3 regions of the Lutispora sp. QWL-02 genome follow, and region 1 is predicted to be linked to each of the others. Evidence: riboswitches for the same ligand, from Rfam matches in the RefSeq annotation. Region 1 holds a riboswitch; each other region holds the start of a gene.
What was found. Region 1 has a riboswitch for molybdenum cofactor ahead of AC4HCY_RS18695 (ABC transporter permease). Riboswitches for the same ligand answer to the same signal wherever they lie in the genome.
Positions count from the first base shown of each region.

Region 2: it holds a riboswitch for molybdenum cofactor, as region 1 does, so the genes downstream of both, AC4HCY_RS03960 (ligand-binding sensor domain-containing protein) here and AC4HCY_RS18695 (ABC transporter permease) in region 1, are expected to answer to the same signal.
Region 3: it holds a riboswitch for molybdenum cofactor, as region 1 does, so the genes downstream of both, AC4HCY_RS03340 (4Fe-4S dicluster domain-containing protein) here and AC4HCY_RS18695 (ABC transporter permease) in region 1, are expected to answer to the same signal.

Region 1 is NZ_CM177762.1:3,922,704-3,928,629, reverse strand. Features, by position in the region: gene AC4HCY_RS18715 (glycine betaine ABC transporter substrate-binding protein) at 1-423, shown strand, start outside; gene AC4HCY_RS18710 (ABC transporter permease) at 449-1,312, shown strand; gene AC4HCY_RS18705 (quaternary amine ABC transporter ATP-binding protein) at 1,333-2,490, shown strand; gene AC4HCY_RS18700 (formate/nitrite transporter family protein) at 2,905-3,717, shown strand; molybdenum cofactor riboswitch at 3,755-3,874, shown strand; gene AC4HCY_RS18695 (ABC transporter permease) at 3,989-4,684, shown strand; gene AC4HCY_RS18690 (ABC transporter ATP-binding protein) at 4,686-5,420, shown strand; gene AC4HCY_RS18685 (substrate-binding domain-containing protein) at 5,434-5,926, shown strand, end outside.
Region 2 is NZ_CM177762.1:881,987-887,912, reverse strand. Features, by position in the region: gene mobB (molybdopterin-guanine dinucleotide biosynthesis protein B) at 1-166, shown strand, start outside; gene AC4HCY_RS03975 (hypothetical protein) at 166-819, shown strand; gene AC4HCY_RS03970 (helix-turn-helix domain-containing protein) at 816-2,801, shown strand; gene AC4HCY_RS03965 (MATE family efflux transporter) at 2,959-4,302, shown strand; molybdenum cofactor riboswitch at 4,371-4,494, shown strand; gene AC4HCY_RS03960 (ligand-binding sensor domain-containing protein) at 4,587-5,926, shown strand, end outside.
Region 3 is NZ_CM177762.1:757,681-763,606, reverse strand. Features, by position in the region: gene AC4HCY_RS03360 (AAA family ATPase) at 1-289, opposite strand, end outside; gene AC4HCY_RS03355 (CPBP family intramembrane glutamic endopeptidase) at 355-1,017, opposite strand; gene AC4HCY_RS03350 (hypothetical protein) at 1,284-1,538, shown strand; gene AC4HCY_RS03345 (hypothetical protein) at 1,703-1,918, shown strand; molybdenum cofactor riboswitch at 2,492-2,602, shown strand; gene AC4HCY_RS03340 (4Fe-4S dicluster domain-containing protein) at 2,680-3,159, shown strand; gene AC4HCY_RS03335 (aldehyde ferredoxin oxidoreductase family protein) at 3,159-4,964, shown strand; gene AC4HCY_RS03330 (ubiquitin-like small modifier protein 1) at 5,040-5,309, shown strand; gene nuoE (NADH-quinone oxidoreductase subunit NuoE) at 5,344-5,787, shown strand; gene AC4HCY_RS03320 (NADH-ubiquinone oxidoreductase-F iron-sulfur binding region domain-containing protein) at 5,780-5,926, shown strand, end outside.

The DNA.
Region 1 (5,926 bases):
ACACGACTTGGCAGTGAAGCAACTCTATTTGCATCGCTTGCATCTGCATATAATCTGGGAGAACCTTGGGTAGGTTATTGCTATGAGCCTACATGGATCAGCGGAAAGCTGGATTTAGTGCTTCTTGAGGACACACCCTATGATCCTGAGCTTTACTTGGGGGGTAAATGCAGCTTCCCCAAACAGGAGCTTAAGATCGTGAGCAGCAGTAAATTTGCAGAAAAGGCTCCTGATTTACTGGAATTTTTCCAGAAGTACAAAACAGGCAGTCAGCTTATAAGCAATGCTTTGGCACATTTGGATGAGACGGGGAAAACTCATGAGGAGACAGCTAAATGGTTTCTTAAGGAGTATGATTACCTGCTGGATGAATGGCTGCCCGCCGAGAGAGCTCAGAAAGTAAGGGATGCTTTGAATTCATAAAGACATTTAGAAGGGGGACAAGTATTTGAATGAATATCTAATAAAATTTCCCGAGAGATGGCAGTTTAATGTCGGCGATAGCATTGATATATGGATTAAATCCTTCAGCCGAGAGCATAGAGAGTTTTTTACCGCGATAAAATCCGCTGTAATAGGTTCGATTAAGGGGATAAATTGGTTACTCACCATCATGCCTTGGTGGATGCTGATTTTAATTATTATGATACTTGGCTGGAAAATAAGCGGGAAGAAGCGTATAGGTGTGCTTTACGGAGCGATGTTGTTTTTCGTAGGCGCTTGCGGATTTTGGGATCATATGCTGGAAACCCTCAGCATTGTTATAGCTTCTGTCATTCTTTCCTTAGTGCTGGGATTCCCTTTGGGCATCTTGATTGCAATGAACAAAAGGGCAGAAGGAATCATACGTCCCATTTTGGATTTAATGCAGACTATGCCGACTTTTGTTTATCTTGTGCCTGCTGTTATCTTGTTCAGTACAGGAAAGACTCCTGCGTTGATGGCAACCACCATCTATTCAATTGTACCTATGATTCGCATGACTAGCCATGGAATTACTCACGTAGATAAAGAAGTGGTCGAGGCAGCCCAGGCTTTTGGCTCAACTGCTATGCAGGTCTTGATTAAGGTACAGATACCTCAAGCAATGTCAACTATAATGACCGGTTTAAATCAAACAATTATGATGGCTATGTCAATGGTGGTGACCTGTGCATTAATCGGCGCAAACGGACTCGGTATGGAAATACTCTTAGCCACAAACCGTACAGAGATGGGTAAGGCTTTGATGCCTGGCATTTGTATTGTTGTTGTGGCTATTATACTTGACCGCCTCACTCAAGGACTTGTCAAGAACAAGGAGGTGCAATAGAAGTGGATAATCACATCATAATGAGGGTCCGAAACGTATCAAAGCTATATGGAATAAATAAAGCTGAAGCCATAAAGCTCATAAAGGAAGGTACAGACAAGGAAACGGTGCATAGAAAAACCGGAGTTACTGTTGCTCTTTGGGATGTATCCTTTGAGGTAAAAAAAGGAGAAGTTTTTGTCATAATAGGACTGTCAGGCTCAGGAAAGTCCACAATTGTACGCTGCTTGAACAGGCTGAACAAGCCCAGCTCAGGAAGAATATTTTACGAAGGCAGTGAAATTGATAAATTCAGCAAAAAGGAGCTTTTAGACTATCGGCGCAATAAGATTTCAATGGTATTCCAAAATTTTGGTCTTATGAGTCACAGAACAGTCCTTGAAAATGTGGCCTATGGTCTTGAAGTAAAGAATATACCAAAAGAGGATCGTAAGAAGAAAGCAATGGAGATGATTTCCATGGTTGGACTGGAAGGCTGGGAAAATCAACATATTAACAGTCTTTCTGGAGGGATGAAGCAGAGAGTGGGGCTTGCCAGAGCCCTTGCAAATGATCCCGAGGTGCTATTGATGGATGAGCCGTTCTCAGCGCTGGACCCATTGGTGAGACGGGATATGCAGTTCGAACTTCTTTCAATCCAAAGAAAGCTTCAGAAAACAGTAATATTTATTACCCATGATATAAATGAGGCTTTCAAATTAGGAGATACTGTTGCTATAATGCGTGACGGCAGAATTATTCAGATAGACACACCGCAGAATATGTCTGCTAAACCGGCAGATGATTATGTTTCTAAATTTATCGGCAGTGCAGATAAAGCAAAGGTGCTGAGCGTCAAGAATGTCATGGTTACACCCACATGCCTGGTGAGGCCCAAGGATGCTCCCATCCAAGCCATAAGAGAGATGAGAGCCAATAGTGTCTCTACGGCATATGTGGCAGACGATGAAATGAAATTCATAGGCGTCATAACTATCAATGATGCGGTTCGTGCAAATAAAGAGGGATTGGCTTTGTCCTCCATGATAACCAGCGATGTATATACTGTAAATGAAGAAAAGCTTATCGAAGATGTATTGCATTTGGCCGCCAAATCTAAATATCCCATAGCAGTGCTTGATGAGGGGAAAAAACTAAAGGGAATTATCAGCAAGGCAGCAGTATTGTCTTCGCTATAAAGCATTAAAAGGCTTTATATGAAGCAAACGCATATGTTAGCTAAATAGGAAAACAGGTTCAGAAGGATATTCTTTTGGGCCTGTCTTTTTATAATGCATAGGGAATTATAAATTTCCTTAGTCTGCACTTTTCGTTAAAAGCCTTTGTTCTATATAGTTGGAATTTAGCAAGTATGGATGAAGTCTCGTTTAATTTTATTGCATTGTAATAAGGATTTGCGTAATGTAAAATATGCTTAGAACAAAAATAATTTTGGGAAAAAGAGATATTAAGCAGGGAAGGAAATGTTAAAAAATATCATAGCCCATAAATCAATTATTAAAAATCTCTACCGCTCATAGACGCATTGTGAGGAAAATGTTAAAATTAACCTGAGGGAGATAATGTATATTATAATAGAAAGGAACATCTTGATGGAAAAGAGATTGCTTACTCCAAAAGAGATTGCTCAGGCTACTATTGATGCCGGTGCCGGCAAAGCGAAGCTTTCGGTGATTCATATGATTATTTTGGGTATTTTTGCAGGAGCCTTTATAGGCTTTGGCGCTCAAGGAGCAATTATTATCGGGCAGACTTATGCAAGTATTGATCTGGGCATGTCTAAATTTATTTTTGCCGCGGCCTTCCCGGTAGGATTGATGCTTGTTGTTATTTGCGGCGGAGAGCTTTTCACCGGGAATAATTTGATGGTATTGGGCTGCTTGAATTGCAATTATAAAGTCAGAGACCTTCTTAGAAATTGGGCAGTAGTTTATTTCTCAAATTTTGCGGGCTCCGTCATATTGGCCTTACTGGTGGCCAACAGCGATCTCATGACGGGAGCAGCAGCAGAAAAGGCGATAGCAATAGCAAATGCCAAGGTTGCCATACCCTTTGGAGCCGCTGTTATAAGAGGCATTTTGTGCAATATCCTTGTCGTACTGGCTGTCTGGATGGCCACAGGATCGAGAGATATTATAAGCAAAATATTTTCCTGCTGGTTTCCCATAATGCTTTTTGTGCTCTGCGGTTATGAACATAGTGTGGCAAATATGTATTTTGCGCCTTTGGGAATGTTCATAGGTGCACCAATCACCTGGGGCCAAATCTGGATGAAGAACTTGATCCCCGTGACCATCGGAAACATTATCGGCGGCGCTGTAATAGTTCCTTTATCCTATTACAACGTATATATAAGGACGGCAAAGGTTTCATCCGATGCTGAAGACGGCCCAGAAAAGGTATAAAAGCTTTGAAAAAGATATAAATATATGATATCTTAAATATAGTAAGATTTTCCGAGTTTAATTTTCTAAAGGACAAGCCCATGAAAATTAAACCGAAGGGCTCCGGCAGAAATGCTGAAGCCTCCCGTATTTGGAAAGGAAAAATCAGATTCTATTATATTAGAATTAGAAGAGCAATCCTTTCGGATTGCTCTTTTTGAGCTTGGTACCAAACATGGTTATATGCAATAATCTTTATTTTTTTTATTAAAACAGGCGAAAGGTGATTTTCATGACATATTTTGCAGAAGCGTTTACTAAAGCTCTCAGCCTTCTTTTCTCCTTCGATAAGGAACTCTACGGCATAATTCTTCTGACGCTCAAAATATCTGCAGTATCCCTGATAATAAGCAGCATAATGGGCATTCCCATTGCTGCAATACTGTATATGAAAAAGTTTCCCGGGCGAGGGATCATACTCAATATAATCAGCACCTTTATGGGCCTTCCCCCTGTGGTGGTAGGCTTATTTGTGTATATCATGCTTTCCAATCAGATGGGGCTGTTCGGCGATCTGAGATTGCTGTTTACACCGGCTGCAATGATAATAGCACAGACAATATTAGCATTGCCTATTGTGACGGGGCTTACCCATACCGCTCTTATGTCTTTGGATGACCTGCTAATAAAAACTTCAATTACAATGGGTGCATCTTCCTTTCAGCTTTTTGCTGTCATCCTGAGAGAAGCCAGATATGGCATCGGCACAGCGGTTATAACCGCTTTTGGAAGGCTCATGGCTGAGGTCGGTGCAGTTATGATGGTAGGAGGCAATGTGAGATATCAGACCAGAGTGATGACCACTGCTATAGCATTGCAAAAAGGCATGGGAGAATTCCAGACAGCTCTCGCATTGGGAATCATACTTCTGCTTCTTTCCTTTATCATAAATTTTTTCCTTCAGTTTCTGAAAGGAAGGAGGGTCTGATTTGGAAGACTATATATTTAAGGCAGAGAATCTAAAAAAAGAATATTTGGGCAGAACTGTATTAGATATTGAAGAGATGAAAATACAAAAGGAAAAGATTACTGCAGTCATAGGTCCAAGCGGAGCGGGCAAGAGCACTCTTTTACACCTGCTCAATGTAATAGAAGCACCTTCCTCAGGCAGTATATGGTTTGAAGGCACTAAACTGGGAGAAAAAGCTTTGACCTTAAGCATCAGGAGAAACATGGTCATGGTATTTCAGAAGCCTTTGGTGTTTACCACCACGGTATATGAGAACCTGGCTTATGGCTTAAAGCTTAGAAAAATGAAAAAAGAAGAAATCGGTCAGAAAGTCGAAGAAGTGCTGGGGATAATCGGGCTGAAGGACAAGAGGAATCAAAATGCCGCCACTTTATCAGGGGGAGAGGCTCAAAGAGTGGCAATCGGCAGAGCTATGGTAGTGAGACCTAAGGCGCTTCTTTTAGACGAGCCTACAGCCAATCTGGACCCTGCAAATATATCTATCATTGAGGATCTGATCAAGTTTGGCAAAGCTAATTATGGCCTTTCCGTCATTATAGTCACTCATAACATGTTTCAGGCGAAGAGGCTCTCAGACAATACTATTTTTATGCTCAACGGCAAGATCGTAGATTATGATACTACGGAGAATCTGTTTAATTGCCCCAAAAATGAGATCACAGGGGCTTTTATAAATGGTAAAATGATTTATTAAAGGAGAGGGAATAATGAGAAAGAACTCAAAAATTTTTGCAACCATTCTGGTTTTGGTATTTGCTTTCAGCGTAATGCTTGGGGCAGCAACTGCCGCGTATGCGGACAATGCTCCGCTCGCAGGACTGGCCAGGACTACAGTCAATGCATATTTCAGAAAAGGACCCGGGGTTGATCAGGATATTTTAGATGTAATTAAAAAAGGAACTGAAGTAGTTGTCTTAGGCAAGGTGGGCAATTGGTACAAAATTAGCCATCCTGACAAAAGGGTGGGCTATGTCACCGGCAAATATCTGGAGGGTTTTGATAAAGGAATAGATAAGTTAGTGGAAGAAAAAATAAAGCTGGAGGAACAGCTCAAATCGTTAGAGACCAAAATCGATCTTTCCAAGCTGGAGAAGAATATAGTATTGGCGACTACAACCAGTACTCAGGACACAGGACTTTTGGATACATTAGTCCCTGCCTTCAGTAAGAAGTATGGCGTCAATGTGAAGGTTATCGCAG
Region 2 (5,926 bases), 1.5 Mb from region 1:
CGAAGATGTAATGGAGCGCATACATCCCAGCGTATTTGTACTAAGCGGCGTGATAAGCAACAAAATATCCCGCTTTAAAAGCCTTTCCGTCATCAATGCCGTTACTGATATAGAGAGGCTTACGGATCTGGTGGAAAGCACCGCCATGGATTGGGAGTCTGTATAATGGATATAGAGATAGTGGAAAAGTTCAGCAGCAAGCGAAATCATGTATATAAGGTAAAAATACATACTTCCTCTTCTGCTGTTTTAGCGGTGATGAAGAAGTATGAAAAGGAAAATACCCGCTTATTGGCCGTAGAGTATAATAACTTGAATATGCTCCGCCGGTCCGGTCTGTCTGTACCCGAAGTGATATATAAAGATGAAGGCAGCTTGTTCTTACAGCATATTGAAGGAATCCTGGTGAACGATTTGGCGGAAAGCCTTGATATGGGAGATTGGATTGATGACTTGGCCTTATGGATGAGCAAGCTGCATCAAATATCCGCCGGAGCCTTCAGCATGCTGAAGGGTGACGTGAATCTGAAGAACTTTATATACGGCAGTAATAAGATATATGGGCTTGATTTTGAGGAAATGAAGCACGGCGACGGGCGCATGGACTTGGCTGACCTATGCTTTTTCATACTCACGAATGCTCCTTCCTTCACAAAAGAAAAGCATCTCATAATGAGAAAGCTTTTGAAGAGCTATGAAAAATACTCCGGTTCGCAGCTCAAGGATATGGCCGGGTACTTGCTTCTGAGCAAAGCAGAGGCAAAGATAAGAAGGAGCGGAAATATACAAAATAAACTTAATAGCGAGGAGCCGATATGATGAGAAGGGAGTTTATAGAGTTTGCGCCTAATTTGCCTGTCAATGTACATTATCATAGCTGTAAGCATTATCCCATCCATTGGCATAAGGCCATGGAGATAATCTATGTAGTAGAAGGCAAAATCAGCGTCAATATAGAAACGGAAACTCATATTCTAAAGGAAGGCCAGATAGAAATAATCAATAGCGACGAAGCCCACAGCATATCCGGCAGAAGCGGCAATAACAAGGCTTTAATATTTAATATCGATACCGGATTTTTAAATAAATATTACGATATAGAGAATATGTTTTTTTATACTGAAACCTCCGATACGGATGTGCAGAAATCCGAAAAATATGAAAAATTGCGGGAGCACCTGGCTATACTGCTGTGCGAGCTGTTTCAGCGAAGCGAGGATTTTGAAGAATTTATAGAAGATACTTTGGTGGAATTGCTGTATCATCTCATCAATAATTTTCATTATCTCATCTACGATGAAGAAAGCCTGAAGGATAATGAGGTTCAGTTTGAGAGATATGACAGGATAATAAAGTATATATATTCCAACTATCATAACAGGATAAGCCTCCAGGACATTGCCAGAAGAGAATATCTCAGCTCTCATTATCTATCCTACGGCATAAAAAATAATGTAGGGCACAGCTTCAATGATTTTCTTAATCTTACCAGAGTAGAAGAAGCCATAAAGCTTCTGCTGGATAGCAATAAGACTATATCGGAAATATCAGAGGAATTAGGATTTTCACACACAAGATATTTCAATAAGCATTTTAAGAAGCATTATAGATGCACTCCGATGCAATATAGAAAAAAGCATGACTTGTCTGCCGAAGAATATGAGGCTATGAAAAAGTATGACACTCTTCCTATTAATACCGCTCTGGAGCATATTGCAAATTATCTTGAAGATTATCCCAGATTTCATTCTGAAAACAGGATAATAAAGCTGGATATCGACCTGATCGGCAATGCCCATGGGGATTCATGGACAACAGGAATTGAGTCCGTGTATTTAGGCTGCTGCAGAGAGCTGTATTCCCAAAGGAAAATGGCATATATAGCTCAAGCGAAGAAGGATTTAAACTTCAAATACGGGATAATAAGCAATGTTTTTTTGAAAAAAAGCCATACCTTTAACCAGATAGCATACTGGGAAGAAATGAGGGAGATATTTTGCTCCTTGATGAAGCTGGATATAATACCTCAGATCATATTGGATGATGAGGATACAGATATAGAGCCTTTCATGAACTATTACAAAGGGTTTTTCGGTGAAGATGCGATGAAGGAGTGGTCCCTATGCAACTTCAAGGATATGGAGCGGAAGCCTGACTTAAGCCTTGATCCTCTATATGACACTGCTTATATGATACCGCTGATCATCGATGCTTATATAAACCAAAAGGAGGATATGCCGTGCCCGGCACTGTTTGACGAATTGAGTGATGAGGAAATTGATAATTCCGTTTTCTTCGGCGGAAAGGGTCTCATAAATAAATATGGTATGAAAAAACCTTCATACTATGCCTACAGTTTTTTATCCCTACTGGGAGAAAATATGATCGATAAAGGAGACGGATATATAATAACCCAAAGGGATGGAAACTATCAGATACTGCTCTACCTATATGACGATAAGCTGAAAAGCCCTGGGATCAAAGATAGAGCCCTCAAAAAATCCGGAATGAGAACCATGCTGAAGCGAAAGTATTCCATCAACTTATCTTCCCTCCCCGATGATTTCAGGGTCATATCTTACAATATAAATGAAAAAAACGGATCAACCTACGATAATTGGATTTCCATCGGGGCCCCAAAAGCTTTGACTGGTGAAGAACTAAAGCTGCTTGACACTGCATCCGGACCTTCTGTAAAATTCTATAACGCAGGCAAGAGCCCTGTCTTTAACATAATATCAGCCTTAGAAGGCTATGGAGCCAACTTGATTCAGCTTCAAAAAGTACAAAAGCACCTATAACATGGTGCTTTTTATTTATTCGACGACTTACGAAAAACTTCAGGTGCTTAAACTTATACCTTTTAACGGTTACCTTGGTGAATGAAAAAAATTACAAATATGTATATACTTTTTATTGAGGATGATGTCTGTCCGTTTACGAAAGGTTGTGATCGACATGAAAATCAATAGAAATATATTCAAATCAGAAAACACAGATAAGCTTCTCATTAAATTTGCAGTGCCTACCATCATAGCTCTATTAGTCATAGAGCTATATAACATGGTGGATACCATATATGTAGGTCGGTATCTGGGAAGCACAGCCATAGGAGCATTGGCAATAGCCTTCCCTGTTCAGCGCCTTATTTCCGCCTTGGGCCTTTTGATAGCCGTGGGTTCCTATACCGCGGCATCAAGATATCTGGGAGAAAAAAATTATGATGATCTGAAAGCTGTAATAAAAAATTCTCTGGTCCTTACCATACTGATAATGTCTGCAATTACATCTCTCCTGTATTTCTTTTTGGATCCCATAATAATAGGGCTGGGTGCAAGCCAAAGCATATTGCCTTATTCCAAGGATTATATAGGCATTGTGATATTCGGAGGCGTATTTCAATCTTTAGCTATAGTGATGTGCTATATCATAACTGCTCTGGGAAACCCTAGAATAACCCTTAAGGCCACAGGCTTAGGAGCTGTTTTAAATATAATACTGGATTATGTATTGGTGGCCTATTATCCTTTAGGCGTGAAAGGAGCAGCAATTTCAACAGTTTTATCTCAGTTCATATCCTTCTTATATGCATGGCACAAATTCAGCTATGTGAAAAAGGATTTGAATTTAGGCTGGAAGCTCAGGCTTAATCATGGTATTTCTTCAGAGATCCTCTTGATAGGCTTCTCCACCTTTGTGATAGAAATATCCGACGCAGTAGTAGCTGTGCTATTGAACAACCTTCTCCTGTCCTACGGAGGGGATAAGGCATTGATAATAATAGGTGTTACCACAAGGATCTCAATGTTCCTGTTTATTACCGTGATCGGCATAAGCTCTTCCATGCAGCCCATAGCGGCATTTAATTACGGAGCTGATAATTATGATAAGGTAAAAGATGTGGTAAAAAAATCAATCGATTATGCGACCGTGTCATCAGCTATTGTGTGGCTGTTGATGATGGTCTTCCCTCAATATATTATAGGCTTCTTTATGGCTGATTCCGAACTGCTTATAGATACCATAAGAATCCTGAGAACCATAATATCCATTTTCCCCGTTGTAGGCGTATACTATGTTGCAATATACTTTTACCAGGCAATGGGGGAAGGCAGGGGTTCCTTCCTCTTGTCCATTTACAGGCAAATTGTAGTGTTCATTCCTCTTATGTTTATAATGGCCAAATCCATGGGCTTACCGGGAATCTGGCTGTCCTTTCCCATATCGGACATGATCTCTTGCTTAACCGGCATCTATTATATAAAGCGCGCTTTTGATATAGTGGAAGAGCCGGAATACTAAACAGGCGATTAGCCTTGCATTGACAACTGTTTAACGTTATAATATAGATATAATTTCCATAAGCTCAATAAACAGAAATACTCCGATTTTATGCATCTAAACGAATTATACGCGCAAGATGCATAAAACGAAAGGGTATTGCAGGAAACTGCAGTGCCTTCCAGTGCGAAAAGGAGTAATAAACCGGCTTTTTAAAACTTCTTTTTGCTATAAAAGAAGTTTTTTTATTACTCATTTCCATTACGAGTAAACTGTGTCAAAATTTTAAATAGGAGGAGAGCATTATGAGCTATTCAAACACTAAGAAATCCTTGAAGGTACTGGCACTATTAACAGCTTTTACCCTTATATTTTCATCCCTTGGCCTTATAGCTCCGGATGTATTAGGAAGTTCTGTATACGCAGAAGCATGGACTCCTAAAACGGAGCAGCCTATTGTTGTGGTTACGGGCCAGGGTATAGGATTCACCGATGAAAAATCGTATACTCTAAGCGAACTCATATCAATGCAGCATGTTACAAATCTTTACTCCACAATAAACACCACTCCCACCAAGAGCATATATCTTGGGAAGGGAGTAAAAGTCGATGATCTCCTGAGCAAATCAGGCTTCACCAAAGACAAATATGATCTATTCAAGATAGCTTTTGCAGCCAAGGATGGTTACAAGGTCACCTTCGACCCTTCTCACAAAGGAGATTCTACCACTTCCAAGGTATTGACCACCCCATCCTACGGTATGGAAAGATATTATTTCCCCAAACTGGGCAGCGGACAAGCCGACGGCAAAATCCCCGTGGATACCATACTGGCCTTCGGAAGAGCCGGCGATAGGGGTAAACCTGAGATAATACCCCAAAGCAGTTCTATAGAAGCTTTGACTGATAAGGATGCACCCCTCTTGATGGTAGGCCAGCAGCATGTGGAAGAACAAAATAATCCCTTGTTTAATAAAACCATACAAAAAATACTTGTTGGCGAAGAACTGCCTGCAGTTCTGAAAATAGGTAATAAGGATTATACAAGAGCTGAAATACTCCTCATGCCTAAAATGGCAGGCAATTGGACCTATACTAAAAAAACAGGCCCGGTGGCTGACTACTGTGTGGGAGTTCCTTTGAGCGAACTTCTCAATGGCTATGACGATAAGGACAAAGTAGAATTTATATCTGCCGACGGCTATGCAAATGATCCTGTTACCGTAGGAGATATAAAAGATTCCTCCAAGCAGTACATACTGGCCTATGAAGCAGGCACCGGCTCCGGTGACTCCAAAGCAGTCTGTGACACTGCAAAGGATAACCCGGCTATAGTCGGTTATTTCAGGATATACAGCCAAAACGGCTCCTTAATAAAGCTGGTCAACGAGATCAAGGTCACTCCGTCCGGCGGAACAGACTATTCCAAGAGTCCTTACAAGCACATTACAAACGGCGGAGTTGCCGGCGATGCACCTTACAATATAGATGCAATAACAGGAGCAACATTGACCTTTGAAGGTCCCGGCCTTGCGGCCAGCATACCTCTCTCCATCAGAGAAATGGAGAACCAAAATGCAGGTGCCTTCCGCGGAGATTATAAGGATATTCGAAGCGGAAAAGAGACTGTACTTAAATATGAAGG
Region 3 (5,926 bases), 1.3 Mb from region 1:
AATCATCTTTGTTTAGTCTGGACAGCACATCATCAAGAATGCTTTGTTCATGCATTACCCAACAAAAAATAATATTTTGATACTCTGAGCAGGAAATAAAATTGTTTAATAGATGAGTAATATTATCTATTACCATCTTTTTAGTTTCGTCCGTCACAATAAAGGGCGACATATCCCAACACCAATCGCCGTCAAGAAAAACACATTTAGATAATAAGTTTTGCAGTTCTCTGCTTGTTGCAGTCTTTCCTACACCCATTGTGCCATTTATGAGAATAAGGTTTTTCAATCTTTCGCACCTCCCATTATATAAATTGCTTGCTCACATTATTCTAATAATGATGTAAGCTAAAATTATTTGAACCAGTTTTGAAAAATAAGCCCTGTAAAAGCAAAAAAATTTGTAATTATGTGAGCTATCGTTACAATTTTAATAGAATTGGTTTTATATGCAACCCATCCCCATAATAGTCCCATGAAAAAAGAACCGCCAACTAATGAAACAAATCCACCTTCGTATACAATTCCTTTTGCCAAATATAATGATATATGCCAAATGCCAAAAAATATTGATGGATATATATACGCTAAAATAATGTTATTGTTAAAAGCTTTATTAAAAGCTCCACGCCAAAACATTTCTTCAATAGTTCCATTTATTAATGCAAATAATAGAGCAATAAATAAAACTTGTAATCCTGCTGTTGAAGCCAATTCCTTAAATACCACAAAAAATGTGGCAATACAAGGTATGAATGCCAATAAGTAATACAACTTTCTCATTATAGTGGGAATGTTTGATTTTTGAGTATAAATTCCTCCCAGACTACTTAATCCATTAGAGTTATACACAGATACAGGCAGGCAAAATATAAACCAGTATATACAAAATCCTACTACATACCCTGCTGTTCTTCCTATTGCAACGGTAAGCAGAGGAATTAAAATCAACATCGATATACATAATATCGGAGCAATAGAAAGCAAAACAGTTTGCTTCTTCTCTAAACTTATCAACCCTAATCCTCCTTCTTCTATTAAGTTCGTTTTTATCTTAATAATTTATGTGATTAAATCAATATCAATCAGCTTGTTAATGCCCATGATATAATTGACCTAGTGTCAATCAGGTTATAGTTCTTTTTCCTCCTGTTGAACCTTGACCGTTTGCATGGATATTATCAAGCCGATTGAACACTAAATACGCAACAAAAGAAGGTGATACATTGAACCCACTTTACGTCGGTATTGATATTAGCAGCAGTTCCAATGTCGTCTATTTCATGAAACCTGATGGAACAAAACATAGCTGCTTTCCTGTTTCAAATAGTCTAGATGGCGCTAGATTATTATCCAATAGGATTGTTTCTGCAATTACTTCTGAATCCCTTACAGATCTTATCATTGGATTAGAAGCTACTTCCGTCTATGGTGACAGCCTCGTTTGTTTCTTAAGGGAAAATGGTAATCTTGCTCCATACAATAAAAAGATTCACTCAATCCCAAGCAGGTTAAAAAGTTTATGGATGCTTACATAATTGCAGATGCCCTGCGCTTTGGAAGAATCAACAATGAGGTATATACAGACGATTACCGTTACAAGGTTTTGCAGAGCCTTACACGTGCTCGTTTCTTCGCTGTTCAGAGCTAAACCAAGGATAAAAAGCGTTTCCTCAACTATTTATTTATGAAGTATTCTTCTTTGGCACAGGAGAAAGTATTCTCAGATACTTTCAGCACCACTGCATTAGCTGTCTACGAAGAGTTTGATTCCGCAGACGAGCTGGCCTACATGGATTTAGATGAACTAACTGACTTCATTAAAAAAAAGGAAAAAATCGCTTTCCTAATCCTGATGAAGTTGCTAAATTCATTCAGGCAGCTGCCAGAGGTTCCTACCGTCTGCCCAAGACAGTAAATGACTCTGTCAACCAGGTGCTATCTATATCCATAAGCTTCATAAGAGCGCTGGATGCACAGATCAAAGCTTTGCCCTGTTTTAAAAAACATAGTAGGCAGGGCTTGGGTAGGTGTCTTTTGCTTTTATTAGAGTAATGAGATTATCTCATTATTTCTTATTTTCACTACTTGACATCACATCTCTGGACTATCTTAACTGTTAATTACCTACCTATTTCTCCCTTGTATAATCTTCGATTCAACTCTCATGGATCTCCATTGAACAATTTCTTACAATTACGCAGTACTATAAACTACCTAATAAAATTGCCCTAACAAACCTGGGCATGAATGCCCGACATCTCGTCATATTTCAGATATCTTTTCCAATCTCATGTCCATCTACCTAAACATTACCATAATGATTTGGCTTTTTCTACATATAATTACTAATTTTGCGACTATTTCATAGCCATATGTTCTCCATATAAAACCTCTAAAATAAATTGTGCAAATATTTTGTGTTTTTCGTCATATTAGAAGGAGTTGTTTAATACATGTAGAATAAGTAAATTAAATGTATATCTTATAAATTTCATATCGACTCCGATTCCATATGACCGGTTAAGGTTTTTGGAACGATAGGGCATGGGTAGAAATGCCCATACCTGCCGTTGTGCAAAGGAGTCCATCTGTGTTGCAGTTTGTGCAAAAACAGATGGGCTTTTTTAATTAAATAAAGGAGGTGGAGCTGGCGTCCATGCGGCGTCCAGTAAAGGATTGAGCAAAGTATTAATGATTTCTCCGGAAAAGTGCATCGGCTGCAGAACCTGCGAGCTGATCTGCTCCTTCAACAGGATGGAGGAGTTTAATCCGAAGCAAGCTGCAGTATCCGTGCTGGCTTATGATGAGGCTGCAATAGCAGTGCCCATCATGTGCATGCAGTGCGAAGACCCTTCCTGCATGAAGGTTTGTCCTGTAGGAGCAATCGTAAAAGCGGAAAATGATGCAGTCATAATCGACGTTCAAAAATGCATCGGCTGCAAGATGTGCATAAGCGCATGTCCATTGGGCAATATCACCTATAGCCCGAAAGAGAAAAAAATGATCAAATGCGACTTGTGCGGAGGGAATCCGCAGTGTGCGGAGCTTTGTCCCTCAGGAGCAATTCAGTACAAAGAAGCTACACCTGCAAACCTTAATAAAAAGAGGAAGATCGGCGAAAGATTCAAGGATTTGTTTGGGGAGGTGTATGAATAATGTTTGGATTTACAGGCAAACTTCTCAGAGTGAATTTGACCGACAAGACCATTAAAAGAGAAGGCATTAATCCTGAGGATGCCAGGAAATACCTTGGTGCCAGAGGCTTAGGCACAAAATATTTCATGAATGAAGTTGATCCAAAGGTTGAACCTTTCAGCCCCGATAACAAGCTCATATTCATGACCGGCCCCCTGACGGGTACCTTAGCTACTTCTGCAGGCAGATATGAAGTAGTTGCCAAGGCTCCCCTGACAGGCACCATAGGAGCTTCCAATTCCGGAGGCCATTTCGGACCCGAGCTGAAGTATGCCGGTTATGACGGAATCATATTTGAAGGAAAATCAGAAAAGCCCGTTTATCTATACATAAATGATGATGAGGTGGAATTAAGAAATGCTGAGCATCTTTGGGGCAAAACCGTGTTTGAGACTACCGACATGCTGCTCGGCGAAGCAGGCGAAGATGCAAGAGTGGCCTGTATAGGCCCCGGGGGAGAAAAGCTGGTACTATTCGCAACGGTCATGAATGACAAAAATAGAGCTGCAGGCAGATCAGGCCTTGGTGCCGTAATGGGCTCAAAAAATCTTAAGGCTGTAGCAGTAAAGGGCTCAAAATCTGTAGAGGTTGCAAAACCCAAGGAATTTCTTGATATATGCAAGAAAGGCAGAACGATGCTGAAGGATCATCCCGTTACGGGTGCAGGCTTAGCCGCCTATGGCACTGAAGTCCTTGTCAATATTTTGAATCAATCCGGTGCCCTTCCCACTAGAAACTGGAGAGACGGCGGCATATTTGAGCATGCTGATGAGACAGCAGGGGAGACTTTGACGGAAAAATATTTGGTGAGAAATAAAGGCTGCTTCGGCTGCAATATGGGATGCGGCAGAGTGACCAGGATACCGGAGGGCAAATTTAAAAGCTTTGGTGAGGGGCCTGAGTATGAAGCAGGCTGGTCTTACGGAGCAGATTGTGGTGTCAGGAACCTGGAAGCCATATGCAAGGCAAATTTCATATGCAATGAATTAGGCATTGACCCCATAACCATGGGCTCCACTATAGCCTGTGCAATGGAGTTGTATGACAAAGGAATATTGACCAGAGAAGAGTTAGGTAGAGATCTTCCTTTCGGAGATGATGAAGGAATCGTAGAGTTTACCAGAATGACAGGCTTGAGAGAGGGCTTCGGTGATACAATGGCTATGGGCTCCTATAGAATGGCGGAGCTTTATGGTCATCCGGAGCTTTCAATGTCCGTAAAGAAGCAGGAAATGCCCGCTTATGACGGCAGAGGAGTACAGGGTATGGGCCTTGAATATGCTACTTCAAACCGCGGCGGCTGCCATGTAAGGGGATATCTTACATCCCCTGAGGTACTGGGAATACCAGCTAAGCTTGATCCTTTAGTAACAACCGATAAGGCTCCATGGTTAAAGACATTCCAGGATTTGACTGCAGTAGTTGATTCTGCAGGCATATGTCTTTTCACTACCTTTGGTATAGGGCTTCCCGAGATAGCCGAAATGATTAGAACAGCTTTGGGCTGGAAATGCTCAGATGCTGAAATATTGCAGATAGGTGAAAGAATATGGAACTTAGAAAAACTATTTAATCTGGAAGCAGGCTTCACAAAAGAGGACGATACACTTCCTGAAAGACTTCTTAAAGAACCTCTCCCTTCCGGACCTGCAAAGGGCAAGGTAAATGAGCTGGATGTTATGCTAAAGGAATATTATGAGGTAAGAGGCTGGGGAGAAGACAGCATACCAACAGAAGAAAAGCTGAAAGAATTGGCAATCAGATAAAAGTAAGTAGTTTTAGGCTGTCGGGAGATTCATACCAACCGGCAGCCTAACAAATAATGTAAGGGCGGATTTTTCATGAAGGTAAAGTATTTTGCGTATATAAGAGATTATACAGGCACAAAGGAGATTCAAATAGAACACTGCCATACATTAAAAACTCTTCTTATTAAGCTTTGTGAAAAGCATGGTTTGAAGTTTAGAAATAAAATATTCAAAAATGACAGCCTCAGCAGCGAGATAATCATTTTAGTCAACGGCAGGAACATTGTCCATCTCCAGGGGCTCGACACCTTGCTCAGCCCTGAGGATGAAATAAGCATATTCCCGGTGGTCGCCGGGGGTTAATGTTTACATTTTTTTGTATTGGCGGTGATGAATTTTGTTTGACAAATACCCAAAGGAGAAAAGATTTACATTAGCTATACTGCAGGATATTCAGAAGGAATACGGCTATATTCCCAAGGAGAAGCTCGTTGAGCTTTCCGGATATCTTGACATCCCTCTCTCAAGGCTGTACAGCATGGCCACCTTTTACAAGGCTTTAAGCCTGACGCCCAAGGGGGAGAATATAATAAAGGTCTGTGACGGCACTGCATGCCATATCAGGTCATCCAAAAGCTTATTGGATGAGATCAGGAGCACCCTTGGCATAAAGCCGGGGGAGACCACAAAAGACGGAAAGTTTTCCTTGGAAACCGTAAACTGCCTTGGCTCTTGTGCCATAGCTCCCGTCATGGTGATAAACGGCAAATACTATGGCAAGCTCACTTCCTCCATGGTTAGAGAGATTTTGAAGGAATACGGGGGTGCGAGCGGTGAGTAGAACGATCTTTGTCTGCTGCGGCACAGGATGCCTGGCAAACAATAGTATGGAAGTATATGAGAAGCTAAAAAGGTTCATAGAAAAGTATGAGCTAGATGCAGAAGTAAAAACTTCCATAAAGGCTACCGGCTGCAATGGA